Regions from separate parts of the Paenibacillus sp. FSL F4-0243 genome, predicted to be linked through region 2. Evidence: a T-box and tRNA genes for the amino acid it is inferred to sense, from the RefSeq annotation. Region 2 holds a T-box; the other regions hold tRNA genes.
What was found. The T-box of region 2 lies ahead of metG (methionine--tRNA ligase). A T-box ahead of a tRNA ligase gene usually reads a tRNA of that ligase, here a tRNA-Met.
Positions count from the first base shown of each region.

Region 1 (9,466 bases), 2.9 Mb from region 2:
GACGATGCGTAGCCGACCTGAGAGGGTGAACGGCCACACTGGGACTGAGACACGGCCCAGACTCCTACGGGAGGCAGCAGTAGGGAATCTTCCGCAATGGACGAAAGTCTGACGGAGCAACGCCGCGTGAGTGATGAAGGTTTTCGGATCGTAAAGCTCTGTTGCCAGGGAAGAACGTCCGGTAGAGTAACTGCTATCGGAGTGACGGTACCTGAGAAGAAAGCCCCGGCTAACTACGTGCCAGCAGCCGCGGTAATACGTAGGGGGCAAGCGTTGTCCGGAATTATTGGGCGTAAAGCGCGCGCAGGCGGTCATTTAAGTCTGGTGTTTAAACCTTGGGCTCAACCTGAGGTCGCACTGGAAACTGGGTGACTTGAGTACAGAAGAGGAAAGTGGAATTCCACGTGTAGCGGTGAAATGCGTAGATATGTGGAGGAACACCAGTGGCGAAGGCGACTTTCTGGGCTGTAACTGACGCTGAGGCGCGAAAGCGTGGGGAGCAAACAGGATTAGATACCCTGGTAGTCCACGCCGTAAACGATGAGTGCTAGGTGTTAGGGGTTTCGATACCCTTGGTGCCGAAGTTAACACAGTAAGCACTCCGCCTGGGGAGTACGGTCGCAAGACTGAAACTCAAAGGAATTGACGGGGACCCGCACAAGCAGTGGAGTATGTGGTTTAATTCGAAGCAACGCGAAGAACCTTACCAGGTCTTGACATCCCTCTGAATCCACTAGAGATAGTGGCGGCCTTCGGGACAGAGGAGACAGGTGGTGCATGGTTGTCGTCAGCTCGTGTCGTGAGATGTTGGGTTAAGTCCCGCAACGAGCGCAACCCTTAACTTTAGTTGCCAGCAGGTTAAGCTGGGCACTCTAGAGTGACTGCCGGTGACAAACCGGAGGAAGGTGGGGATGACGTCAAATCATCATGCCCCTTATGACCTGGGCTACACACGTACTACAATGGCCGGTACAACGGGAAGCGAAACCGCGAGGTGAAGCCAATCCCATCAAAGCCGGTCTCAGTTCGGATTGCAGGCTGCAACTCGCCTGCATGAAGTCGGAATTGCTAGTAATCGCGGATCAGCATGCCGCGGTGAATACGTTCCCGGGTCTTGTACACACCGCCCGTCACACCACGAGAGTTTACAACACCCGAAGTCGGTGGGGTAACCCGCAAGGGAGCCAGCCGCCGAAGGTGGGGTAGATGATTGGGGTGAAGTCGTAACAAGGTAGCCGTATCGGAAGGTGCGGCTGGATCACCTCCTTTCTATGGAGAATCGTCTTCTGCAATGAAGACATTCAAATCGGAAGTTAAACTTCCAAATCTCAGGTTTAGGCCTGTTACTCACTCGTTGCTCAGTTTTGAGAGTTTAAGCTCTCAAGTAAGACTTGATCCTTGAAAACTGGATACCGAAACGAATTTGCGTTTTAGAACATCTTTTAGCAACTTGTGCAAACAAGTAAATGTTATTAGTGAGATGATTCCAAAAGAAATGTCATTCTATGATATTTTCCTGCGGAAAAATCAAGGTTAAGCTAATAAGAGCACACGGAGGATGCCTAGGCGCCAGGAGCCGACGAAGGACGTGGCGAACAACGAAACTGCCTCGGGGAGCTGTAAGCAAGCTTTGATCCGGGGGTGTCCGAATGGGGAAACCCAGCTGTGGTAATTCGCAGTTACTCATCTCTGAACACATAGGAGATGTAGAGGCAGACCAGGGGAACTGAAACATCTAAGTACCCTGAGGAAGAGAAAACAATAGTGATTCCGTCAGTAGCGGCGAGCGAACGCGGAACAGCCTAAACCTAAGAGCTTGCTCTTAGGGGTTGTGGGACGTCTCACATGGAGTTACAAAGGAATATGGTAGGCGAAGAGGTCTGGAAAGGCCCGCGATAGAGGTAAAAGCCCTGTAACCTAAACTGTGTTCTCTCCGAGACGGATCCCGAGTAGTGCGGGGCACGTGAAACCCCGTATGAATCCAGCAGGACCATCTGCTAAGGCTAAATACTACCTGGCGACCGATAGTGAAACAGTACCGTGAGGGAAAGGTGAAAAGCACCCCGGAAGGGGAGTGAAATAGAACCTGAAACCGTGTGCTTACAAAAAGTCAGAGCCCTATTTATGGGTGATGGCGTGCCTTTTGTAGAATGAACCGGCGAGTTACGTTTAACATGCAAGGTTAAGTCGAGAAGACGGAGCCGCAGCGAAAGCGAGTCTGAATAGGGCGATTTAGTATGTGGACGTAGACCCGAAACCGTGTGATCTACCCCTGTCCAGGGTGAAGGTGCGGTAACACGCACTGGAGGCCCGAACCCACGCATGTTGAAAAATGCGGGGATGAGGTGGGGGTAGCGGAGAAATTCCAATCGAACTCGGAGATAGCTGGTTCTCCCCGAAATAGCTTTAGGGCTAGCCTCGGTATAAGAGTAGTGGAGGTAGAGCACTGATTGGGTGCGGGGTCCGCAAGGATTACCAAGCTCAGTCAAACTCCGAATGCCATATACTTATTGCCGGGAGTCAGACAGTGAGTGCTAAGATCCATTGTCAAAAGGGAAACAGCCCAGACCATCAGCTAAGGTCCCCAAGTGTGTGTTAAGTGGGAAAGGATGTGGAGTTGCACAGACAACCAGGATGTTGGCTTAGAAGCAGCCACCATTGAAAGAGTGCGTAATAGCTCACTGGTCGAGTGACTCTGCGCCGAAAATGTAACGGGGCTAAACACACCACCGAAGCTATGGCTAGATACGTATGTATCTGGGGTAGGGGAGCGTTGTATGTGGGTTGAAGGTGTACCGTAAGGAGCGCTGGACAGCATACAAGTGAGAATGCCGGTATGAGTAACGAAAAGATCAGTGAGAATCTGATCCGCCGAAAGCCCAAGGTTTCCTGAGGAAGGCTCGTCCGCTCAGGGTAAGTCGGGACCTAAGGCGAGGCCGAAAGGCGTAGTCGAAGGACAACAGTTTGAAATTACTGTACCACCGTAATCCGCTATGAGCGATGGGGTGACGCAGGAGGGTAGTGACGCGGACTGATGGATATGTCCGTCTAAGCAGTGAGGCTGATGTGTAGGCAAATCCGCACATCGTTAAGGCTGGGCTGTGATGGGGAGTGAAAATTATAGTAGCGAAGGTCATGATCTCACACTGCCAAGAAAAGCCTCTAGCCAGGAGAAGGTGCCCGTACCGCAAACCGACACAGGTAGGCGAGAAGAGAATTCTAAGGCGCGCGGAAGAACTCTCGTTAAGGAACTCGGCAAAATGACCCCGTAACTTCGGGAGAAGGGGTGCCCCGGTAGTGTGAATAGCACGAGGGGGCCGCAGTGAAAAGGCCCAAGCGACTGTTTAGCAAAAACACAGGTCTGTGCGAAGCCGCAAGGCGAAGTATACGGGCTGACGCCTGCCCGGTGCTGGAAGGTTAAGGGGAGTGGTTAGGGGTAACCCGAAGCTATGAACCGAAGCCCCAGTAAACGGCGGCCGTAACTATAACGGTCCTAAGGTAGCGAAATTCCTTGTCAGGTAAATTCTGACCCGCACGAATGGCGTAACGACTTGGGCGCTGTCTCAACGAGAGATCCGGTGAAATTTTAATACCTGTGAAGATGCAGGTTACCCGCGACAAGACGGAAAGACCCCATGGAGCTTTACTGCAGCTTGATATTGAATTTGGGTACGATCTGTACAGGATAGGTGGGAGCCGTAGAAATCGGAGCGCAAGCTTCGGTGGAGGCGCCGTTGGGATACCACCCTGATCGTATCTAGGTTCTAACCTAGTACCCTAATCGGGTACGGGGACCGTGTCAGGCGGGCAGTTTGACTGGGGCGGTCGCCTCCTAAAGAGTAACGGAGGCGTTCCAAGGTTCCCTCAGAATGGTTGGAAATCATTCGAAGAGTGCAAAGGCATAAGGGAGCTTGACTGCGAGACCTACAAGTCGAGCAGGGACGAAAGTCGGACTTAGTGATCCGGTGGTACCGCATGGAAGGGCCATCGCTCAACGGATAAAAGCTACCCTGGGGATAACAGGCTTATCTCCCCCAAGAGTCCACATCGACGGGGAGGTTTGGCACCTCGATGTCGGCTCATCGCATCCTGGGGCTGAAGTAGGTCCCAAGGGTTGGGCTGTTCGCCCATTAAAGCGGTACGCGAGCTGGGTTCAGAACGTCGTGAGACAGTTCGGTCCCTATCTGTCGTGGGCGCAGGAAATTTGAGAGGAGCTGTCCTTAGTACGAGAGGACCGGGATGGACGTACCGCTGGTGCACCAGTTGTTTCGCCAGAAGCATGGCTGGGTAGCTACGTACGGACGGGATAAGCGCTGAAAGCATCTAAGCGTGAAGCCCCCCTCAAGATGAGATTTCCCAATTAGTAAGACCCCTTGAAGACGACGAGGTAGATAGGTTGGAGGTGGAAGTGCAGTAATGCATGGAGCTGACCAATACTAATCGGTCGAGGGCTTATCCTATACTTAGAACGCAAATTCAATTCGGATTCAGTTTTCAGGCGACTCAAGCCTGAGCATTTACGCTGTAAATGCCCGTTTGGTGGCGATAGCGGAGGGGTTCCACACGTACCCATCCCGAACACGACCGTTAAGCCCTCCAGCGCCGATGGTACTTGGACCGAAGGGTCCTGGGAGAGTAGGACGTCGCCAAGCGGACAACCACATAACCCGTGGTATTTTTTTTGCCCTTAATATTGATGTGTCTTAAAAAGGGCCTTTAGCTCAGCTGGTTAGAGCGCACCCCTGATAAGGGTGAGGTCGGTGGTTCGAGTCCACTAAGGCCCACCATATTCCCTGATAGCTCAGTTGGTAGAGCACTCGACTGTTAATCGAGTTGTCACAGGTTCGAGTCCTGTTCGGGGAGCCATTTATGGAGAGGTGTCCGAGTTTGGCCGAAGGAGCACGATTGGAAATCGTGTAGGCGCCACAAGCGTCTCGAGGGTTCGAATCCCTCTCTCTCCGCCACAAAGTTTATTAGCATGGCCCGTTGGTCAAGGGGTTAAGACACCTCCCTTTCACGGAGGTAACATGGGTTCGAATCCCATACGGGTCATAACATGGAGGCTTAGCTCAGCTGGGAGAGCATCTGCCTTACAAGCAGAGGGTCGGGGGTTCGATCCCCTCAGCCTCCACCATATTCATTTAAGAACGACGCGGGGTGGAGCAGCCCGGTAGCTCGTCGGGCTCATAACCCGAAGGCCGCAGGTTCAAATCCTGCCCCCGCAACCAAATTTTCCTTAAGCATGATGTTTTGGGACTAGCTGGCGTAGTGTAAATGAATAGTATATAATTATTAAATGACGCGGGGTGGAGCAGCCCGGTAGCTCGTCGGGCTCATAACCCGAAGGCCGCAGGTTCAAATCCTGCCCCCGCAACCAATTTACTCTTATGCATTATGTCTATGGAACCGTGGTGTAGTTGGCCTAACATGCCTGCCTGTCACGCAGGAGATCGCGAGTTCGAATCTCGTCGGTTCCGCCATTTAGTTAATTATTGTTGGGGATTAGCCAAGCGGTAAGGCAACGGACTTTGACTCCGTCATGCATAGGTTCAAATCCTATATCCCCAGCCATTTATGAGAGCCATTAGCTCAGTTGGTAGAGCACCTGACTTTTAATCAGGGTGTCGAAGGTTCGAGTCCTTCATGGCTCACCATTATTTTCAAAGTGTGCGCGTGTGGCGGAATGGCAGACGCACCAGACTTAGGATCTGGCGTTTCACGACGTGGGGGTTCAAGTCCCTTCACGCGCACCATATTTTGCGGAAGTGGCTCAGCGGTAGAGCATCGCCTTGCCAAGGCGAGGGTCGCGGGTTCGATTCCCGTCTTCCGCTCCATAATTTTTGCGCCCTTAGCTCAGCTGGATAGAGCGTTTGACTACGAATCAAAAGGCCGGGAGTTCGAATCTCTCAGGGCGCGCCATTTTTATTACTAAGTAATTACATGTTTTGACGGGATGTAGCTCAGCTTGGTAGAGCACCTGGTTTGGGACCAGGGGGTCGCATGTTCAAATCGTGTCATCCCGATTTTATACCTTTGCGGGTGTAGTTCAATGGTAGAACTTCAGCCTTCCAAGCTGATAGCGTGGGTTCGATTCCCATCACCCGCTTATAATTAAGAAACATCTGTCTATTATAGGCAGGTGTTTTTTTTGTATAGTTACATTCATATGGATACAATAGAACTTAGGGCTTTTAGTTGAGGAGGTAGCAATGTTTGAATTTGAAGCTAAATTAGTGCGACCTGATGCAAGTGGGAGCTGGACTTATCTTAACGTCCCTTTTGATGCCGAACAAATATTTGAAACAAAGTCCAGAATACAGGTAAAAGGAAGTGTAAATGGAATCCCCTATAGAGGAACGCTTATGCCCCATGGAAACGGAAAGCATTTTATGGTGGTAAAGAAAGAACTACGGGATCTAGCCAAAGCTCAACCTGGTGATATTGTGCATGTGACGATGGAGCAAGATCATCAATTACGGGAGGTAGAAGCCCCTAAGGATTTCCTTGATGCGTTGAGTAGTCATGAGCAGGCAGAAGCTTATTATAACGGTCTGGCTTATTCTTATCAGAAGGAATATGTATCTTGGATCGAAGCGGCGAAAAGACCTGAAACCAGAGCATCTCGTATCGAAAAATCAGTCAGTAAACTGGGTGAAGGCTTGAGGCTCAAATAAAAGTATGAAGAGTGCTTAGCAGGCTGAATAGATGAACAGCGTCCTCTTCCATAAGATTGGAAAGGGACGCTGTTAATGTTGGTGATATGTGCAAGTGGGCTTAAATAAGAACGGCCACCTCACCACAATTCACAAACTTAATACTTTCGATTTTTACTGATAACTCACCTGAAGGAATAGCTAGCTGACATGTACTGCCGATCTGAGCTAACAGCAACTGCATGCCAATAGGCGAGAACATTGAAATCTTGTTATCATTGGGTTCTGCCTGGTTTGGAAATACGATGGTGTAGGTATCTGTAGTATTGTCGTCTAAGTAGCGTAGCTGAAGCTGACTTCCAATCAATACGAGTGAATTCAATTCTTCACCACTAAAACGGGAAAGTAATTGTTCCAGCTCGGAGCAATAACGGGACAACAGCGTTTCAGCATTACTTCTTTGTTTGCTTCGTTCCGGGAAATACTGATTTAGAAATGCGATTTTTTCCTCATCAAAATAAATAAGCTGCTGGACCAGTTGTGTCCTTGAGCCTTCATAAATTAGACTATGGTTCATAGTAGATTTCACCCCCTCTAAGTAGCACATTCTTTGCAAATTTGTTATGACGCGTTGCCATATTAAAATCCCTCCTATACAAATAGAGGTCCCCTAGAGGGAACCTTCTGATCAGTATAACAGCTTCTATATGTAAATCCAATCCATTTTGCAAAGGCAATAAATTCTTACTAAATATTGTATTTAAAACGTTTGACTATTGTATAGTTGGGTGCTATGATAGGCTGATGTTATAGGCATTTCGTAGAAAACTGCGGAATGCCTATACTATATTTCGAAGATAATTTTACATTAAATGTTACCAGGGGAGTGATACGCCATGTACATTTCGTTGAGTTCACCTATAGAATCTAGACATAAAAAGTAACTATAATTTATTAAAGGAGAGATCAGGATGATTCAAGTAAAAGAGTTTGTAGATGCTGATAATTCGTATGCTGAGAATAAGGCGAATGAGTTCTTGGCGGGGCTGCGTGAGGAACAGGTTGTGAATATCTGTTACGGTTCGGTAGTTAAATCTTCACGTGATGGGGCAGAGCATCAAAGAAGCAGTATACTGGTCGTGTATAAGACAAATGAAGGGCAATAACTGGAATACTTTTTTTTCGTGCTTATCTGTTGTCTCCACGCTATGCATCGTGATCGTTCTTATATATTATATGTTTTAGCTTTTCTTATGAACAAAGAGGACCTTTCCCATTTACGGGTAAAGGTCCTCTTTGATTGTATAAGTGCAATTACAGTCTTATAATCCGCCTGGGACGGATAATCCTAAACCGGATGCAACACGCTGTCCCAGTTCTGCATCAGCTTTATAGAAATGAACAATTTGACGAAGTTTAATATCGTTACTTTCAACTGGTGTCATAGCGCCTACGATATTTTGAACAAGACGGGTACGTTCTTCTTCACTCATCAGGCGATACAAGTCACCAGGTTGTGTATAATGGTCATCACTATTATAGGAGACACTGTCGGCATTTCCAGATACTTCGAAAGGTGATGTTTTGTACTGTGGTGCTTCTTTAGGTCCGCCTAAGCTGTTAGGTTCGTAATAGGCACCGGATCCGCCATTGTTACCGAGTGCCATGCCACCGTCACGTTGATAGTTCTTCACTTCTACTTTTGGTCGGTTGATAGGCAGGCTGTTATGGTTAGGACCTACCCGGTGACGGTGAGCATCGCCGTAAGCAAACAGTCGACCCTGTAGCAATTTATCAGGAGAAGCTTCAATACCAGGGACGAAAGAGCCAGGAGAGAACGTAACTTGCTCTACTTCCGCAAAGTAGTTCTCTGGATTGCGATCCAGTACCATGCGGCCAACCTCAATTAATGGATAATCTTTTTGCGACCATACTTTTGTTACATCGAATGGATCAAAGCGATAAGTGTTCGCATCTTCGATCGGCATAATCTGCACGTAGAGCTTCCACGCTGGGAATTCTCCTTTATCAATAGCATTGAACAAGTCTTCTGTATGATAATCTGGGTTCTCCCCAGCTATTTTGGCGGCAAGATCTGGAGCAAGGTTCTTAATGCCTTGTTCTGTTTTGAAATGATATTTCACCCAGACGGCATTGCCTTCGGCATTTACCCATTTGAAGGTGTGGCTTCCGAACCCGTGCATATGTCTCAACGTAGCTGGGATTCCGCGATCTGACATCAAAATCGTAACCTGATGAAGAGATTCCGGCGATAAAGACCAAAAGTCCCAAACCGCATTAGGGTTCTTTAAGTGTGTCTGTGGATCACGCTTCTGTGTATGAATAAAGTCGGGGAACTTGATTGCATCACGAACGAAGAATACAGGTGTATTGTTACCTACGAGATCATAGTTTCCTTCTTCGGTATAGAACTTCACTGCAAAACCACGTGGGTCTCTTACAGTATCAGCAGAACCTAGCTCCCCAGCTACGGTTGAGAAACGGATGAACATTGGGGTACGCTTGCCTACCTCAGATAAAAAATTAGCTTTTGTATATTGAGTTAAATCCTGAGTGACCTCAAAATACCCATGAGCGCCAGCACCCTTAGCATGAACGACACGTTCAGGAACACGTTCTCTGTTAAAGTGGGCTAATTTTTCAAGCAGATGGACATCTTGCAGCAAAGTAGGACCACGATCACCGGCTGTCATTGAATTTTGATTGTCGCCTACTGGAGCACCCCAGCTGGTCGTAAGATTATTATTATTGGAGCTCATTAATAGAATCACCTCGTAAGATTTGATTTTAGA
Region 1 covers NZ_CP150151.1:943,863-953,328, forward strand. Annotated here, with positions in the region: rRNA gene NSS87_RS04085 (16S ribosomal RNA) at 1-1,269, shown strand, start outside; rRNA gene NSS87_RS04090 (23S ribosomal RNA) at 1,532-4,460, shown strand; rRNA gene rrf (5S ribosomal RNA) at 4,536-4,652, shown strand; tRNA gene NSS87_RS04100 (tRNA-Ile) at 4,711-4,787, shown strand; tRNA gene NSS87_RS04105 (tRNA-Asn) at 4,791-4,866, shown strand; tRNA gene NSS87_RS04110 (tRNA-Ser) at 4,872-4,964, shown strand; tRNA gene NSS87_RS04115 (tRNA-Glu) at 4,981-5,052, shown strand; tRNA gene NSS87_RS04120 (tRNA-Val) at 5,059-5,134, shown strand; tRNA gene NSS87_RS04125 (tRNA-Met) at 5,152-5,228, shown strand; tRNA gene NSS87_RS04130 (tRNA-Met) at 5,301-5,377, shown strand; tRNA gene NSS87_RS04135 (tRNA-Asp) at 5,403-5,480, shown strand; tRNA gene NSS87_RS04140 (tRNA-Gln) at 5,497-5,571, shown strand; tRNA gene NSS87_RS04145 (tRNA-Lys) at 5,579-5,654, shown strand; tRNA gene NSS87_RS04150 (tRNA-Leu) at 5,670-5,753, shown strand; tRNA gene NSS87_RS04155 (tRNA-Gly) at 5,760-5,834, shown strand; tRNA gene NSS87_RS04160 (tRNA-Arg) at 5,843-5,919, shown strand; tRNA gene NSS87_RS04165 (tRNA-Pro) at 5,950-6,023, shown strand; tRNA gene NSS87_RS04170 (tRNA-Gly) at 6,036-6,106, shown strand; gene NSS87_RS04175 (YdeI/OmpD-associated family protein) at 6,210-6,674, shown strand; gene NSS87_RS04180 (GreA/GreB family elongation factor) at 6,775-7,230, opposite strand; gene NSS87_RS04185 (sporulation protein Cse60) at 7,625-7,819, shown strand; gene katA (catalase KatA) at 7,976-9,433, opposite strand.
Region 1: it has a tRNA-Met gene. The T-box ahead of metG (methionine--tRNA ligase) is inferred to sense a tRNA for this amino acid. The anticodon was not compared.

Region 2 (9,466 bases):
TCTTTAACCATCTTCGCCAGGTTTACTAAATCCTGTCCACGCGGCTCAGCGTCTGGGGATAATCCCATAATCGCATGCTGCTCAAGCTTATAGTCACGGGCAAGGTAGGCAAAAGCTTGGTGTGAAACTACAATTTTGTGGTTAGGCAGCTTGGTAAGCTCCTGTTCAAATTTACTATCCAAAGCCTGTAAACGTTCAGCAAGCTTATTGTAACGCTCTTCATAACCATCTTTATGCTCAGGGTCCACAGATTGAAGGCTTTCTTTTATATTGCGCGCCATGATGATCGCTGATTTCGGACTTACCCAGGTATGTGGGTCCGTATGAAGGCTATCCTCAGAAGAATGGCTATTATGATCAGCATCATCTTCGTGATGATCCTCTTCGCCGCTTCCCCCATGATCATGTCCGTCATCTTCATCGGTCATTATTAAATCAACACCTTTACTTACTTCAACAGCTTCCACTTTACTGCTGCTATCAAGTCCTTTTAGAAAATTAGGAACCCATCCCTCAAGCCCTGCTCCATTGTACAAGAATAGTTGCGCTTTGGAGGTATTGACAATATCCTGACTGCGTGGTGTCCAATCATGCGGCTCTACACCAACCGGAAGAAGATTAATGGCATTTATATCATCTCCACCAATTTCCCGAGTAAACTCATAAATAGGATAAAAAGTAGTTACAACATTTACTTTCCCTTCAACTATACTTCCACTGCTCTTAGGTCCACATGCAGTGAGTGTAAATACAAGCACCAATGCAAGTATAAGCAGACTTATTCGTGACTTCATAGCAACCATTAAATTGATCTCCCTCTCAAATCGTAATCTTTACTATTAGAAGTATAATAGTAATCATTACGATAAGTCAACAATAAATCCTATTAAGATGATTCTGAATTTTATCCCTGCTTATACGTTGAAAAAAGGAATGTTCCCACAGCCTAGCTGGCTGAAGGAGCATTCCCTTTCTTATATAACAATTACATATATAGATTCTACATAACGAATCTCACTTCACAATAGCTCCATTTGGCATGCTGTCTGGAACTGTAGCGATGGTTAACTGATCACCTTTAGAAGCCGCTAAAATCATCCCTTGGGATAATTCTCCGCGCAGTTTCACTGGCTTCAGGTTCACAATACAAATCACTTTTTGGCCTACCAGCTCTTCCGGTGTGTAAAACTTTGCGATACCAGAAACGACTTGACGCTGCTCATAACCTAGATCCAGCTGCAGCTTCAGCAGCTTGTCGGCTTTCTTCACAGGCTCAGCTGCAATGACCTGAGCTACCCGAAGCTCAGCCTTGGCGAAATCGTCGATGCCGATCTCTTCTTTATGCTCTTCCTCAGGCTCGGATAACGCAGGAGCCGCAGGTGCTGCTTCGGTCGCTTCAGCAGCCGGTTTACCAGCGCCCATGGCTTCGGCGATATAAGCTACCTCTTGCTCCACATCCAGGCGTGGGAAGATCGGATTGCCTTTCACCAGCTTTGTTCCTGCCGGAATCAGACCAAAGGTCTTGCCGCTGTCCCATGTCGTTAATTCACCAACTTCGATGCCAAGCTGTTCCCAAATCTTCGCTGGGGTTTGCGTCAAGAACGGCTGCAGTAGAATGGAAGCGGTGCGAAGACCTTCCACAAGATGTCTCATTACGGAAGCCAACTCAGCTGTTCTGCTCTCATCCTTAGCAAGCACCCAAGGCTGTGTCTCATCAATATATTTATTGGTGCGGCTGATAAAGATCCCGATCGCTGTTAGCGCTACGGAGAACTCCATTTTTTCCATCGCTTCTTCTACTTTGGCATAAGTATTCTCTGCCGCAGCTTGAAGCTCACCATCAAATGCTGTTACATTTCCTTCATACGCTGGAAGCTCTCCACCGAAATACTTCTCTACCATCGCACCTGTCCGGTTCAACAGGTTACCAAGGTCATTAGCAAGATCATAGTTAACCCGATCTACAAAGCTTTCCGGTGTGAATGTACCATCCGAACCAAATGGTACTTCTCGTAGCAGATAATAACGAAGTGCATCCAGGCCGTAACGATCGATTAATGTAACTGGATCTACAACGTTCCCTTTGGATTTTGACATTTTGCCATCCTTCATGAGCAGCCAGCCATGAGCAAATACCTTTTTCGGAAGAGGCTCACCCAGCGCCATTAGAATGATCGGCCAGTAAATCGTATGGAAACGGACGATTTCTTTGCCGACAATATGCACATCAGCAGGCCAGAAATTATCATACAGACTGCGATCCTCGGAACCGTAACCCAAAGCAGTAATGTAATTTGTCAATGCATCGATCCATACGTACACTACATGCTTTTCATCGCCTTTAACCTTAACACCCCAATCGAAAGTCGTACGGGAAACCGCAAGATCCTCCAGACCAGGCTTAATAAAGTTGTTAATCATTTCGTTTTTACGGGATTCCGGCAAAATAAACTCCGGATTCTCCTCATAAAATTGCAGCAATCGATCTGCATATTTACTCATCCGGAAGAAATAACTCGCTTCCTTCACAAGTTCAACCGGATGACCGCTATCAGGGCTTTTTGCACCAATGATTACGCCATTGTCATCTCGAACGATATCGACCAATTGTGTTTCTGTATAGAAGGTTTCATCCGGAATACTGTACCAGCCTTCATATTCGCCTTTATAGATGTCACCTTGCTTGAGCAGTCGATCAAAAATATCCTGAACTACCTTCTTATGACGTTCTTCCGTTGTGCGGATAAAGTCATCATTGGAGATGTCTAGCTTGCGCCATAATTCCTTAATGCCAACAACGATGTCATCAACGAACTGCTGAGGGGTTTTGCCTGCTTCCTCTGCCTTCCGTTCAATCTTTTGACCATGCTCGTCTGTACCTGTAAGATACCTTACATCATAGCCGCGTAGACGTTTGTAGCGGGCCATTGCATCTCCAGCTACGGTAGAATAAGCATGTCCGATATGCAGCTTATCACTCGGATAGTAGATAGGTGTAGTTAAGTAAAAAGTTTTCTTTTCGCTCATTGATTAATCATCCTTTCTTTCATAAAAAGACAAAAAACTCCCGCCCCTTTAATGGGGCGAGAGTATAACTCACGCGATACCACCCAAATTTCCTGTCTCTTCACAGAGATCAGGCTTCGCCAGTTCCCTCTCGGGAACTGTCCATTAACGCTGGAACACGCCGTTATCTTACGTGAACCTCAATTGCAGTTCCCGCTCGAACACAGTTCCTCCCGGACCATATTCAATCAAACGCTCCATACCGGCTTTCAGCTCGTTCCGGCTCTCTGTAATGGGCGTACCGATTTACTCATCCGTTCCTCGGAATTCATACTATTACCTGTGAATATACCCAATGGCAAGGGCTCGTGTCAAGTCGCGCGAGCAGAATCCTTCTTCGTAGGGTGTTCCTCAAGAGGCGGAACCGGATCAAGTCCCCCTGGATTGAAGGGATGGCATCTAGCAATCCGCTTGGCAGCAAGCCATGAACCTTTAAGTGGACCATGGACTTCAATAGCTTCTAGTGCATAGGCAGAGCAGGTTGGATAGAAGCGACAAGTGGCAGGCTTAATCGGGGAAATGTACTTGCGGTACACCCGAATGGGAGCCTGAATCGTTCTACGAAGGGTAGCCATCCTTAGACCCCTTTTTTGCGATTAGCTGCTGCGACTAGTTCTTCTTCCCGGTTCTCTTCACATTCCTTGCAATAACCGAACACCTCAAATTTATGCTTGACTACCCGGAATTGATCAGGTGTATCCGTTAAATTCATCGGGCAGAAATTAATCGGGTAGGTTTTCTCGCATTGAAGGCAGATCATATGATGATGGTGATCCTGATGATTGCAGCTTCCCTTGAATTTCACGCCGTCTTCAAAGACGATTTGTTCAAGTACACCAAGCTCTTCCATTACACGCAGATTGCGGTACACGGTATCAAAGCTAAGTCCGCTATACTTGCGGCCCATATGCTCATAGACATCCTTCGCTGACAAATAACCCTTATTCTCGCCGAATAACTTGGCAAGCGTTTTGCGTTGGTCGGTGATTCGCAGACCTTGCCCCGACATGACCTCTAATATTTGTTCTGTCGACAGCATACGCTCATCTCCCATTACATTTCAGTTCATTTCATTTATGCTTCACTCTCTTAATAATGCCCCAAAATAAATGCCCCGTCAATGAAACAACCAAGTGTATGAGCGTTCATCAGAGTAAAATCATACATTTAAATACAAAAAGTCCAGCTGAGTATTCCTTTGCGGAATATTCAGCCGGACTTTTATTTCAGGTGAATCCCAAATAACTTAAAGGATGGACCTATTTTGTTATTTCTTCGCTGGCAGCGGTGTAACCAGGAAATTCACCGGCAAGTTACTACCAGAAGCTGCTGTGAACAAAATCTCCACGGAGCCGCCATAATCGCCAGTACGATAAATCACACTGTTCATGTCAGCACTAGAGAGACTTCCTGAATTCGGCATTTGTACGATTTGACCATTAACCATAACTGGTCCCATGTAATTACCGCCACGTGGATTAAACGTAATCAATGAATTAGGTGCAACACGGTCGAATTTGATTTTGTATAACACACCAAAGTTACCTGCATTGGATGCTTCAGTACCATTCATTGGGTCTACACCGGTCAAATTCAAATCACTCGAATTGTCACCGAGAAGAAGTCTCGCAGGAGTTGTTCCTACTTCGTCGGTAACCGTGATGATGCGTGTAGAATCAGCATAAGTTCCTCGGTTATGCACCCCATCACGATCCAATATTGGAAGTGTAGGAAGTGTAGTTAGAGGATCTTTATTCGCTTCGATCATCATGACATTATATTCAATAGGATAATCGCTAAACAAATCCGCTTGGAGGGATACAATCTCGCCTGGTTTCATTGCAATTTTGTTTAGATCCGTAAGAATCGAGACGCTTTCTCCTGGTTGAAGGACCGTTGTCTTATAATGTTCCCTAGTAATCATAGACTTCCAGTAACGTTCCACAGACATTTTACCAGTGCCTTCTGGAAATGAACTTGGACCGCCAAAGCCTACATACTCTGTTGTAATTGTCGTAGGGTACAGATTGTTATTCTTAGCAATCACATACACCTTCGTTTTAATATTCATATTATTCTTATGGTGGACCAAGAAGCGAGTTCCGCCGAATGATGTTTCTTTATATGTGATTCCTTCCGTATTCACTGTTTCTGGACTATTACTGCGAATAAGGTTATATGGCTCAGAAGAAAGATTATAGGCTACCTTCTGCCAAGTTGGAACCATCGATCCGTCGATGTTAAATACGCTACCCGGAGCACCGAATAATCTATAGAAATCTTCTTTACTGTACAAGATTTCATCTGAAATATTAATGGTTTTCTCAAAAGTGCTGATTGCGCCATGTGAATCTTTGACTTGAATAGCGACTGTTGCTGGACCTGGTGTAAAGAAAGCTTCTGCTTTGTTCGTCCAAGTCACTTCAATTGGATCACCGTCTGGGTCGCTGCTTAGATCCGAATAAGTGATCATTTCACCCATCTTGTAAGAATCTTTGTCTGTCGTGAAATTAGCGACTGGCGGTGTATTTGGTTTTAGTACGTTGATGGTCACAGAGTAAGGATCACTCCACTGTCCATTCGCATCCATAACGGAATAGGATACTACATAAAATCCTGGTGTATCATAGATATCTTGCTTATTTCCTTCCCAGCGTTCATCGACAATGGCCGTACCATTCGGTGAAGAGCTGGAAGTTACAAAATTCACAGGATCACCAGCATAAATTTCAGTTGGCACTGTAAAAGAAGCTTTTGGCTTCGTGTTCAACGTAAGAATTACTCGTTTTTGCACATTATCAACGGTATAAGGAATGCCTAATGCCCCGGTGATGGACGTCAAAGGAACCATGAATGTACCATTAGTTTGGTAAGCTGGACCTTTCATCGTCACATTTTTACCATTAACGGAATAGATCTTACTGTCCGTTTTAAAGCGCATTACGTCGCTTCCTTTGGTAACAATGGTCTCTTTCGTTTTATAATCGTAAATGTATTTCACACCTACGCGTTCTACCATAGCTCGGATCGAAACGTATGAGACGCCATTCTTCACGGCCATTGGCTGATTAGCCAAATACTCAACGCCGTTTTGGTACATTTTGTTGCTGTTCATCATAAGTACAAGCTGATTACTAGCTGCAGCACGAACACCATCCGTTGGTGTAGGTTGTGTAGTGGTTTCAGGTGTTGCACTTGGGAGTGATGTAGCAGTTGGTGCAGTTGTTGCTGTAGGTTCGGATGTTGTTGTCGGTTCAGTTGTTGTCGTCGGTTCAGCTGTTGCCCCAGGGATTGGAGTTGGAGTTGGTGTAGGTGATACGACTCCCCCTGGTACCTCAGTTGGCATTGGCGGTAATGGGTCAGTAGCTTCTGGCATTACATCCGTCGCAGATGTGGCAGCTGCTCCTACTGCATTGGTATTACCTGAGGTACTATTGACAGATTCAGCAAAAGCCGGCACTGCCGAGGCGGCCTGAGATATGGCCAAAACAGCAACTAACGTTAATTTCTTCAAATCCATGATATGACTCCTCTGCTCCTATTTGTAAATATAAGTAGGTCTCTGTCTTTTTCATACTCCTCTTATATTCCCCGCAAAAACGCAACCGCTCTCAGCGGAGCGGAAGAATTGCTTTTTGCCACGTTCGTTATAACAAAACATAGTATTAGACGCATCCGACCGCAAAAAGTTTCATTTTAAAGTAAAGAAAGATTAACCCAGTATTAAAACAAGCAAAAACAACCCTTCATCCGCTACCCGAAAAATATGAGATTATCCATATAAATATGTGTATTTTACGGCAAGGTATATTCGCTTTCATTTGCTTTTGTTACAATGTATGGAAGAATATCTTTTCATGCGGGTGATGACATGTCCAAGAAAATCTCCATCCTCGTTCAATTAATCATGGGTTTCTCACTGATCATTTTCACTATCGTAGCCTTTACGATTTTTTTGTCCTACCGTTCGTCATCCCAAGCCGTTCTTAACCGGTCGAACCAATATATTCTGGAGTCCGTCAAACAGCTTCAAGGTAAAATGGACGCTATTCTTCAAGATAACGACAAACTCTCTTCTACGATCATGTTCAGTCCCTTGATTCAAGAAACACTAGGAGACTTAGCAGAATCCCGCACACCTCCTACTGACGCTATGGATATCACCCGCTACATCGATCAACAGACACGTTCCATCAATTATGACATCCAGTTCAAGCTGCTCGGACTTTCAGATAATCAGGTATATACCAATAGCAGCTCCTTAAAAGTAATCTGGGACAGCGAGAGAGAAATCCGCGGCGCCTATTGGTTTCCAGCTATAGCCCAGAATAACGGCCGTATGCTCTGGTTTGGTGTAGATGTATGGCAGAACGGCACGATCCCTGTGGTCATGGGAGCTAGGCAAATTAATGATTGGAATGATTTAAATCGGCTAGGAACCCTATTTCTGGTCCTTCCTGTGGAGGTTATCCATAACGCTGTCAGTCAATTTCATCTTGGTAAGAATGAGAAAATTCAAATTGTTGATTCCTTCAACACCATTGTTTATTCCACCGATCCAGATGAGATAGGTCTGTATATGGATGATAGAATTCTAAGTCAATTCAGTAATCATAAAGCACGAATCATCCCAAATACCATAAACTCCCGCAATATGTTCGTATCCTACGCTTATTCCCCCTACAGCGAGTGGAGCATTTTTGCTTACATTGATTCTAAAGAAGCTGTTAAAGATTTAAATGGCATTCGCAGAAATATTATTTTAATTGGCCTGCTCGGGATGGCCGCAGCGTTATTGTTTACCTTCTTTTTCTCGTGGACACTGTCTAAGCCGCTTCGTAATCTCGCAACCAAGCTAAGCAACGTTGAACGCGGAACCACGCTACCGTTTGTAAAAACAACCATGAATAAAGAAATGGCTATCCTATACTCAAGCTATAACTCCATGCTTCAAAACCTAGACCATACGATTGCTGACCTCTCAAGCAAACAAATCAGTGAAAAACAAGCTCAGATCGTAGCTCTTAAAGCACAGTTTCGTCCTCATTTTCTCTACAATACTTTGAACACCATCTATTGGTCACTAGCTAATAAACATATGCGAGAAGAGTCACAAATGGTTATTGCACTAAGCGATTTGCTTCGATACAGCATTGATCGTGGATCGGAATTTGTTACGGTTGAGGAAGATTTACAACAACTAGAAAGGTTCATTTACCTGCAAAAACTACGCTACGAGGACAAACTACAGGTTGATCTGCACGTGAATCCTGAGGTCATGAATAGGCAGCTTATGAAGCTAACCCTTCAGCCCCTTGTAGAGAATGCTATCACGCATGGACTTGAACCTACACTACGCGAAGTATGGCTTATACGTATTCGGGCCTATAGTGAAGGCAACTCACTTGTGCTAACAGTAGAAGATAACGGAGAAGGCATGAGCGAGGCAAGAATGGAAGAGGCCTTAATCAGCGGCGAGGTTAATCCGGAGAAGCTGCTCCACACGGGTATCGGTCTCTCCAATCTGAATCATCGTATAGAACTAATCTATGGACATGGATTTGGCCTTCATTTATCAACCAGCGAGCTCGGAGGCTTACTCGTAAAAGTCACTGTTCCATTACAGTTCGATCAAGGGTAGGGGGCGAAGTGATGAAAGTGTTAATTGTTGACGACGAAAGTTTTGTCCGACGATCCCTGTCAGAAATGCTGGGAAGTGCGAACCATAATTTTAGCATCATTGGTTCAGTAGAGAACGGACTAGAAGCGATACAACTGTTAAAGGAGCAGACAATTGACCTTGTAATATCAGACATACGTATGCCTGGCATGGATGGACTCGAGCTTTCTAAGCATATCCATGAATGTTACCCTGACACCGAGACGATACTGCTCACTGGTTATCAGGATTTCTCCTATGCCAGCCAAGCCATAAGGTACGGTGTACGAGAATATCTGGTCAAGCCAAATTCAGTTGAAAATATCCTCGAAGTCGTAACAAGTGTGTATGAACGTCTGGAATTGAAGAAGCAACACAGGCAAGTCTCGCAGCTGCGAGAAAAGAATCTTCGGGAGAAACGCCTTTCTGATCTACTTTATGGCATTCCATTACCCTACTTTGAAGAACAGCTCATACCTCCCTTTCATTCTTTTGTCATCATTACTGTAAATCACCTAGGTGATGTTATGCCACAGTACTGGTCTGAACAAGCGATGTATGCAGCCGTAATCAATATATTAGAAGAGTGTTTTTCGCTTTACGCTAATGTTGTCGGCATTCAAGAGGAGCAAGAAGCGATAATCATGTTGTTTTATCCCTATGAACAATCCGAAAGAATCGATGAGGCGCTAACTCAGGAAATGATGATTAAGCTGTCTAGCCTCTTGAAATCGCCTTTCA
Region 2 covers NZ_CP150151.1:5,034,921-5,044,386, forward strand. Annotated here, with positions in the region: gene NSS87_RS22540 (zinc ABC transporter substrate-binding protein) at 1-794, opposite strand, end outside; gene metG (methionine--tRNA ligase) at 1,015-3,027, opposite strand; T-box leader at 3,077-3,337, opposite strand; gene yidD (membrane protein insertion efficiency factor YidD) at 3,378-3,641, opposite strand; gene NSS87_RS22555 (Fur family transcriptional regulator) at 3,644-4,105, opposite strand; gene NSS87_RS22560 (stalk domain-containing protein) at 4,334-6,586, opposite strand; gene NSS87_RS22565 (sensor histidine kinase) at 6,938-8,707, shown strand; gene NSS87_RS22570 (response regulator) at 8,719-9,466, shown strand, end outside.

Region 3 (9,466 bases), 990 kb from region 2:
CATTGTCAAAAGGGAAACAGCCCAGACCATCAGCTAAGGTCCCCAAGTGTGTGTTAAGTGGGAAAGGATGTGGAGTTGCACAGACAACCAGGATGTTGGCTTAGAAGCAGCCACCATTGAAAGAGTGCGTAATAGCTCACTGGTCGAGTGACTCTGCGCCGAAAATGTAACGGGGCTAAACACACCACCGAAGCTATGGCTAGATACGTATGTATCTGGGGTAGGGGAGCGTTGTATGTGGGTTGAAGGTGTACCGTAAGGAGCGCTGGACAGCATACAAGTGAGAATGCCGGTATGAGTAACGAAAAGATCAGTGAGAATCTGATCCGCCGAAAGCCCAAGGTTTCCTGAGGAAGGCTCGTCCGCTCAGGGTAAGTCGGGACCTAAGGCGAGGCCGAAAGGCGTAGTCGAAGGACAACAGTTTGAAATTACTGTACCACCGTAATCCGCTATGAGCGATGGGGTGACGCAGGAGGGTAGTGACGCGGACTGATGGATATGTCCGTCTAAGCAGTGAGGCTGATGTGTAGGCAAATCCGCACATCATTAAGGCTGGGCTGTGATGGGGAGCGAAAATTGTAGTAGCGAAGGTCATGATCTCACACTGCCAAGAAAAGCCTCTAGCCAGGAGAAGGTGCCCGTACCGCAAACCGACACAGGTAGGCGAGAAGAGAATTCTAAGGCGCGCGGAAGAACTCTCGTTAAGGAACTCGGCAAAATGACCCCGTAACTTCGGGAGAAGGGGTGCCCCGGTAGTGTGAATAGCACGAGGGGGCCGCAGTGAAAAGGCCCAAGCGACTGTTTAGCAAAAACACAGGTCTGTGCGAAGCCGCAAGGCGAAGTATACGGGCTGACGCCTGCCCGGTGCTGGAAGGTTAAGGGGAGTGGTTAGGGGTAACCCGAAGCTATGAACCGAAGCCCCAGTAAACGGCGGCCGTAACTATAACGGTCCTAAGGTAGCGAAATTCCTTGTCAGGTAAATTCTGACCCGCACGAATGGCGTAACGACTTGGGCGCTGTCTCAACGAGAGATCCGGTGAAATTTTAATACCTGTGAAGATGCAGGTTACCCGCGACAAGACGGAAAGACCCCATGGAGCTTTACTGCAGCTTGATATTGAATTTGGGTACGATCTGTACAGGATAGGTGGGAGCCGTAGAAATCGGAGCGCAAGCTTCGGTGGAGGCGCCGTTGGGATACCACCCTGATCGTATCTAGGTTCTAACCTAGTACCCTAATCGGGTACGGGGACCGTGTCAGGCGGGCAGTTTGACTGGGGCGGTCGCCTCCTAAAGAGTAACGGAGGCGTTCCAAGGTTCCCTCAGAATGGTTGGAAATCATTCGAAGAGTGCAAAGGCATAAGGGAGCTTGACTGCGAGACCTACAAGTCGAGCAGGGACGAAAGTCGGACTTAGTGATCCGGTGGTACCGCATGGAAGGGCCATCGCTCAACGGATAAAAGCTACCCTGGGGATAACAGGCTTATCTCCCCCAAGAGTCCACATCGACGGGGAGGTTTGGCACCTCGATGTCGGCTCATCGCATCCTGGGGCTGAAGTAGGTCCCAAGGGTTGGGCTGTTCGCCCATTAAAGCGGTACGCGAGCTGGGTTCAGAACGTCGTGAGACAGTTCGGTCCCTATCTGTCGTGGGCGCAGGAAATTTGAGAGGAGCTGTCCTTAGTACGAGAGGACCGGGATGGACGTACCGCTGGTGCACCAGTTGTTTCGCCAGAAGCATGGCTGGGTAGCTACGTACGGACGGGATAAGCGCTGAAAGCATCTAAGCGTGAAGCCCCCCTCAAGATGAGATTTCCCAATTAGTAAGACCCCTTGAAGACGACGAGGTAGATAGGTTGGAGGTGGAAGTGCAGTAATGCATGGAGCTGACCAATACTAATCGGTCGAGGGCTTATCCTATACTTAAGACGCAAATTCAATTCGGATTCAGTTTTCAGGCATCAAGCCTGGTATGAATATTCCCTGATAGCTCAGTTGGTAGAGCACTCGACTGTTAATCGAGTTGTCACAGGTTCGAGTCCTGTTCGGGGAGCCATATGGAGAGGTGTCCGAGTTTGGCCGAAGGAGCACGATTGGAAATCGTGTAGGCGCCACAAGCGTCTCGAGGGTTCGAATCCCTCTCTCTCCGCCACAAATTTTACTTAGTATGGCCCGTTGGTCAAGGGGTTAAGACACCTCCCTTTCACGGAGGTAACATGGGTTCGAATCCCATACGGGTCACCAAATTTTCACTTGATTTTACATAGTGGACTTTGGTACAATAACAATTGTTGTTTACGGAGGCTTAGCTCAGCTGGGAGAGCATCTGCCTTACAAGCAGAGGGTCGGGGGTTCGATCCCCTCAGCCTCCACCATATTCATTTAAGAACGACGCGGGGTGGAGCAGCCCGGTAGCTCGTCGGGCTCATAACCCGAAGGCCGCAGGTTCAAATCCTGCCCCCGCAACCAATTTTCATCAAGTAATTATATCTTTTGGAACCGTGGTGTAGTTGGCCTAACATGCCTGCCTGTCACGCAGGAGATCGCGAGTTCGAATCTCGTCGGTTCCGCCATTTTCTTGGCTCGATAGCTCAGTCGGTAGAGCAGAGGACTGAAAATCCTCGTGTCGGCGGTTCGAATCCGTCTCGAGCCACCATATAGTATACAACTTAATATGCCGGTGTAGCTCAATTGGTAGAGCAACTGACTTGTAATCAGTAGGTTGGGGGTTCAAGTCCTCTCGCCGGCACCATCTTTGGGGGATTAGCGAAGTGGCCAAACGCATCAGACTGTAAATCTGCTCACGTACGTGTTCGGTGGTTCGAATCCATCATCCCCCACCATTTTTTAGGGGCATAGTTTAAAGGTAGAACAACGGTCTCCAAAACCGTTGGTGTGGGTTCAATTCCTGCTGCCCCTGCCAATCTTTATCTAAAGTCTTTCTCTAAAGTTTAATATGGCGGTCGTGGCGAAGGGGTTAACGCACCGGTTTGTGGATCCGGCATTCGTGGGTTCAAGTCCCATCGGTCGCCCCATTTACTTTAAGAAGAACAGCAACAATATTAGTTTAATATGGCGATTGTGGCGAAGTGGTTAACGCACCGGATTGTGGTTCCGGCATTCGTGGGTTCGAGACCCATCAGTCGCCCCTTTTATTTTAAAATGTTATTGGGGATTAGCCAAGCGGTAAGGCAACGGACTTTGACTCCGTCATGCATAGGTTCAAATCCTATATCCCCAGCCATTTTATGCGGACGTGGCTCAGCGGTAGAGCATCGCCTTGCCAAGGCGAGGGTCGCGGGTTCGATTCCCGTCGTCCGCTCCAAAGTTTTCATATGGCGCCATAGCCAAGTGGTAAGGCAAAGCTCTGCAAAAGCTTTATCCCCAGTTCAAATCTGGGTGGCGCCTCCATTAATTTCATATGTGCCGGCGTGGCGGAATGGCAGACGCGCTCGACTCAAAATCGAGAGGGAAACCGTGGAGGTTCGAGTCCTCTCGCCGGTATATCAAAAAGGTTTGTAAAGTCGCTTGTATAAGCAACTTTACAAACCTTTTTTCTTTGTCTTTGAGCTTTTTATTCTTAAGCCGTTGAATTAGAGGCGTCTCTAATCAACGGCCTTTTTGTGTGGAGTTTTGTTTTATTGACTGCTTAGTCGGAATGCTCGTGGGGTGAGACCAATTTCACGTTTAAACATATTGCAGAATTGGGCGTCATTCACAAACCCAGCAGCAGCTGATACTTCAGAGATATGCATTTGGGTATGTTGCAAGAGAGACTTTGCATAATCCAGACGTTTCAATAGTAGATAGCGCAGAGGTGAAGAACCGAATCGTTCTTTAAATAAATGGCGGAAACGATCATAGCTGTATCCAGACATCTCTGAAAGTGTTGCGACCGATAGCTTATGGCGGTAATGCTCATTCATATAGTTTAGAACATATTGGACTCTGTCTTCCGTTGGTGATTGAAACCCAGAGGCACTAAGAAGCCGTATCAGATGAACAGTGATTTCGCTCATTTGCAGGTTCAATAGTTCAGAGAATCCATCTTGTTTGCGCGTAAACTCTGCTTTCATTCGAAGCAAGATCTGTAGAACAGTATGGTCTTTATCATCTTCATATACGCCTTGCAAATTCTCCATATATGGGTGATTTGAATGGAAGCCTACAAATAGTATAGTAGCATCCTCGCGATGATTCTCATCATGTTTATGATTGGGTGGTATCAGCGCGAATGAAGAAGAACGAAAATGATAACTTCGCGAACCTATATTGGTAGTTCCTAAGCCGTTTAAATAATAGACTAGTTCATAACATTCATGCTGGTGTGGTGGAATATAGGTATTAACCTCATGTGCTGCATTTACAATATATAGAACACGATCCATGATGACCCTCCAATAATTATGTTTTAGCCGAATCATACAAAAATATGACCGAAATCATATAATTATTTTCATTAATATTTGATATGATCGTATCAAGAAATCCGAAGATTAGCAACCTGACTGGCCATCTCGTTCGGGAATTAGTCGGATTATTCGTAAAAATTATAATTTTATCTCTTTTTTTGAGTGTATTCGTTAAAATCATTAAAATTTTGACAATGTTACATGAAAAATGAGAGTTTCCATCTAAATCGTGAAATATACAACGGACTAAGAAGGAGAACCTCTCAAATTACTAACCAACTATAAATAGGGGGAATAGAAAAATGAAAAAGAAAGTTCTTTCTTTGTTGTTACTAGTAGTAATGGTAATGGTCACAGCCTGTGGAAATAATACGTCGAGTAATGGATCTTCCGCGAATGCAGGATCTAACGCAGCTGAAGGTGGAGAAACAGGTTCAGGGGATAAACTCAAAGTAGTACTTCTGATTCCAGGAACGCTTGGAGATAAATCTTTCTTTGACTCTGCGAATAGCGGTTTGCAAAAGGTTAAGGATGAGCTGGGTGCAGAAACAAAAGTTGTAGAAATGGGTGTCGATAAAACGAAATGGGAGCCTACGTTTAACGATATCGCCGCTGAGGACTGGGATGTTATTATTTCTGGCGGATCGGAAATTACAGAGATGTTTAATGCAACGGCTGAATTATATCCTGACAAAAAGTTCATTAACTATGATACCGATATAGATGAAGCACCAGAGAATATGTACAACATGTCTTATGCAACAAATGAAGTATCTTTTCTAGCAGGTGCTGTAGCGGCGCTAGCTACACAATCGGATATGGAAAATGCTAATCCTGAGAATGTGATCAGTTTTGTAGGCGGCATGGATATTCCAGGAATTAACGCTTTCTTGGTAGGCTACATTCAGGGCGCTCAATATGTTGATCCTGATGTGAAGGTCGCTGTATCATATGCTGGCGATTTCGTTAACCCGGCTAAGGGCAAGGAGCTTTCGCTGATTCAATATAACTCCGGTGTGGATGTTATTTTTAACGTGGCTGGGGGTACAGGTCTTGGGATCTTTGACGCAGCTAAGGAGAAGAAGAAATATGCTATCGGTGTAGACTCCGATCAGGCGATGTTGCTTAACGATACAGATAGCGAAAAAGCAAACTTGATCGTTACTTCTTCTATTAAAAAGATTGATAGTGCTATTCTGGGTGCCGTGAAGAGATTACAAGACCGTACACTTGAGATGGGTAAACGTGATGTGTTGAGCTTTGTAGATGATGGTGTAGGCATTGCAGAGAATGAGATCTATAAAAATATCTTCCCTGCCGATCTTCAGGCTAAAGTTGAAGAAGTGAAGCAAAAGCTGATCAATAAAGAAATTACAGTAGATAACGCGATGGGAATGGAAACCTCTGAAGTAGAAGCCATTCGTAACGCAGTTAAGCCTTAAGTATAGCTATAAAGTGATAAACCTACAGTTGGAGATTCTTCTTTAGAAGAATTCCAGCTGTATATTTTTGCAGACCTCCAAGTCGAAAGGCGTTGAGACTTATGAACAAAGCTCTGCTGGAAATGCGGGGAATTACCAAGGTGTATCCCAATGGTGTCGTTGCAAATAAAGACGTGCATTTTTCTTTACGTGAGGGAGAAATTCATGCGATTGCGGGCGAGAACGGCGCTGGTAAATCAACTTTAATGAAGATCATGTTCGGCATGGAAGAGCCTAGTGAAGGTGAAATCTTTATCAAGGGTGAAAAAGTGAAGCTGCAATCTGCTCAGGATGCCATTGATAGAGGGATTGGTATGGTTCACCAGCATTTTATGCTGGTCCCTTCTTTTACGGTAGCAGAGAACATGGTGCTGGGCATGGAACCTCGTAAGGGCGTTGGCATCAATTATGCAGAAGCTGTACGCATGACCGAAGAGACTGCGAAGAAATACAATCTGGCAGTGGATCCAAAAGCAAAAGTGGAGGATCTCACGGTTGGTATGAAGCAAAAGGTTGAAATTCTGAAGGCGCTGCTGCGTGGTGCAAAAATCCTCGTTCTGGATGAGCCGACCGCAGTGTTGACCCCACAGGAAACAGAGGAATTGTTCCGGGAGCTTAAGCAGTTAAGAGAGCAGGGTCATACGATTGTTTTTATTTCACACAAGTTGAAAGAAGTTAAAGCGATCTGTGACAGAATTACGATCATGCGTAGTGGACGTAGTGAAGGTGTCTTCCAAACGAAGGATGTCACGGAGCAAGAAATCTCACGCCTTATGGTGGGCAGAGACGTCGTGTTGAAATATGACAAGGAGATTCTGTCTATTGGGGAGCCGGTACTCACTGTGCAGGGCTTAGGTGTAAATGATGCACACGGCAAAGCGTTGCTAACAGATATCAACTTTGCAGTACGCGGGGGACAAATTATCGGGATTGCTGGTGTAGAAGGGAATGGGCAGACACAGCTCATTGAGGCTCTTACGGGTAGTCTAAGAGGGGTCTCAAGCCAAGGCTCTGTGCTAGTGAAGGGAAAAGATATTCGTGAATCGGATATTTTAGATATTCGTAAGCTAGGCGTTTCCTATATCCCAGAGGATAGGATGCATCAAGGGATAGCCAGTGAAGCGAGCATAGCGGATAATCTGCTGTCCACTCAGTATCGTACAAAAGCTATGAATAAAGGTCCCTTTTTAAATGGATCACGAATTGCCAAGCTTGCAGTATCACTTGTAGAAGAATTTAAAGTCCGCTGTTCGGGACCTTCTCAGCCAATAGGTATGTTATCAGGTGGTAACATGCAGAAGGTTGTCGTAGCTAGAGAGTGTTCTACAGAACCGCAACTGCTTATTGCAGAGCAGCCGACACGGGGCGTGGATATAGGCGCGGCGCAGTTCATACATCAAAAGCTGTTGGAGCTGCGCTCAGACGATTGCGCTATTTTGCTAGTGTCAGCAGACTTAAATGAGATCTTGGAGATCAGCGATAGTCTACTAGTGATGTATGAAGGAAAGATTGTTGCCTTTTTCGAGGAGCCTTCCAAGGTTAGTGAAGAAGAATTAGGACTTTATATGCTAGGGATTCATCGACAGGACGAGGAGCAAATCAGGAGGGCCGTAAATCATGTTTAAAGTAAAATATTTTGAATACATTCGAACATCGGCAGTAATCGTAATTGCACTCGCTATTGCTTTTCTGATCATCTCATTGGTCAGCAATCAGCCGGTGAAGACGATTGGGATATTCCTATTTGAGCCGCTATCCAGTAAAGGTCATATCGGTAATGTGATTGAGATGGCCATTCCGCTCATGTTCACTGGGCTAGCAGTTTCCTTGTTGTTCCGGGCAAATATGTTCAATTTGGGAGCTGAAGGGATTTTCTATTTCTCCGGTGTTGTAACTTCCGTGTTGGCTATTCATTTAACGCTGGACGGGTGGCTTCATCCGATCGTAGCTATTGCTGCGGGTTCTATTGTTGGTGCGTTGCTCTCGGCAATACCCGGGATCCTCAAAGCCAAATGGAATGCTAATGAGCTCGTTACATCCTTGATGTTCAATAATATTTTGTTTGGAGTAGGTTTATATCTACTGAACTATCACTTACGTGATGCAAAAGCATTCGCTAATGTATCCTACAAATTTGAGAAAACGGCACTGCTGAGTAAAATGGTACCTGGCACCCGTATTCATACCGGACTTATTATCGTTATCGTGCTTATTATTGCAGCGCATTTATTCCTATACAAGACTAAATGGGGATATGAGCTGCGAATGACAGGCATCAACCGGAACTTTGCACGTTATTCAGGCATGAAGACCGCGAAGGTTATTATACTGGTTCACTTGATTGCTGGTTTTATCGCAGGAATGGGTGGTTCCGTAGAAGTGCTAGGGATGTACAATCGATTCCAATGGACATCGTTACCAGGTTATGGCTTAGATGGTGCTCTTGTAGCGATGTTAGCCAAGAATAATCCGATATCCGTAATCGGCGCTGCATTGTTCCTTGCATATATCCGGATCGGAGCCGACATGATGGCACGTCTATCGGATGTACCTTCAGAGATGATTTCTATCATACAGGCGATTATCATTCTTCTGATTTCGGCTGAGCAATTTCTGAAGTTCTGGAAAAATCGGATGCTCTTGAAGGAGGCGAAGGAAGCGTGAACAGCTTGTTTGATGTAATTTTTACGACTGACTTTGCGTTTTCTGTTCTTCGAGTGACGACACCGATTCTATTCGCCGCATTGGGAGCGTTAATCTCTAATAGGGCTGGTATCATCAACATTGGTATGGAAGGCATCATGCTTGTCGCGGCGTTAGCCGGTGTCATTGTAAGCAGCTACACGCATAGTGCGTGGGTAGGTTTACTTGGGGCTGTGATGTCCGGAACACTGATCGCTGGAATATTAGCTTTTTTCACACTGAAATTTAAAACACATATCATTCTCGGCGGTGTAGCTATTAATATGTTCGCTTCGGGAGGAACCGTGTTTATTCTTTATCTGCTGAGTGGAGACAAGGGTTCTTCTACTTCTCTGGCGAGTAAAGTGCTACCTAGTGTAGAGATTCCTTTGCTGAAGGACATTCCGGTGCTGGGGCCTATTCTATCAGGACATCACATTTTGACGTATGTATCTATTATTGCTGTGTTTGTTGTCTACTATCTCTTAAACCGTACACCGCTTGGTCTGCGCATTCGTTCAGTGGGTGAAAATCCACATGCGGCCCAATCTGTGGGAGTAAGTGTTGTGAAAATACAGTATATGGCTTTGCTGCTTAGTGGATTTTTCGCTGGTTTGGGTGGAGCTTACATGTCGATGGGTTACCTGTCACTGTTCACTCGCGATATGATCGCTGGTCGGGGCTGGATTGCGATTGCCGCAGAGTCTATGGGGAGAAGTACGACAGTGGGTACGGCGCTGACCTCTCTATTATTTGGTACGGCAGACGCCTTGTCGAATGCGCTACAGGTCTTGAAGATTCCTGCAGAACTGATCGCGACGCTTCCATATGTAGCAACGGTAATTGGACTAGTGATCTATGCCGTATCTGAGACAAGGAAAAAGAACAAAAAG
Region 3 covers NZ_CP150151.1:6,020,088-6,029,553, reverse strand. Annotated here, with positions in the region: rRNA gene NSS87_RS26735 (23S ribosomal RNA) at 1-1,918, shown strand, start outside; tRNA gene NSS87_RS26730 (tRNA-Asn) at 1,979-2,054, shown strand; tRNA gene NSS87_RS26725 (tRNA-Ser) at 2,058-2,150, shown strand; tRNA gene NSS87_RS26720 (tRNA-Glu) at 2,168-2,242, shown strand; tRNA gene NSS87_RS26715 (tRNA-Val) at 2,298-2,373, shown strand; tRNA gene NSS87_RS26710 (tRNA-Met) at 2,391-2,467, shown strand; tRNA gene NSS87_RS26705 (tRNA-Asp) at 2,494-2,571, shown strand; tRNA gene NSS87_RS26700 (tRNA-Phe) at 2,579-2,654, shown strand; tRNA gene NSS87_RS26695 (tRNA-Thr) at 2,675-2,750, shown strand; tRNA gene NSS87_RS26690 (tRNA-Tyr) at 2,756-2,841, shown strand; tRNA gene NSS87_RS26685 (tRNA-Trp) at 2,848-2,921, shown strand; tRNA gene NSS87_RS26680 (tRNA-His) at 2,958-3,033, shown strand; tRNA gene NSS87_RS26675 (tRNA-His) at 3,074-3,146, shown strand; tRNA gene NSS87_RS26670 (tRNA-Gln) at 3,168-3,242, shown strand; tRNA gene NSS87_RS26665 (tRNA-Gly) at 3,249-3,323, shown strand; tRNA gene NSS87_RS26660 (tRNA-Cys) at 3,336-3,409, shown strand; tRNA gene NSS87_RS26655 (tRNA-Leu) at 3,424-3,502, shown strand; gene NSS87_RS26650 (AraC family transcriptional regulator) at 3,637-4,386, opposite strand; gene NSS87_RS26645 (BMP family ABC transporter substrate-binding protein) at 4,713-5,852, shown strand; gene NSS87_RS26640 (ABC transporter ATP-binding protein) at 5,954-7,516, shown strand; gene NSS87_RS26635 (ABC transporter permease) at 7,509-8,555, shown strand; gene NSS87_RS26630 (ABC transporter permease) at 8,552-9,466, shown strand, end outside.
Region 3: it has a tRNA-Met gene. The T-box ahead of metG (methionine--tRNA ligase) is inferred to sense a tRNA for this amino acid. The anticodon was not compared.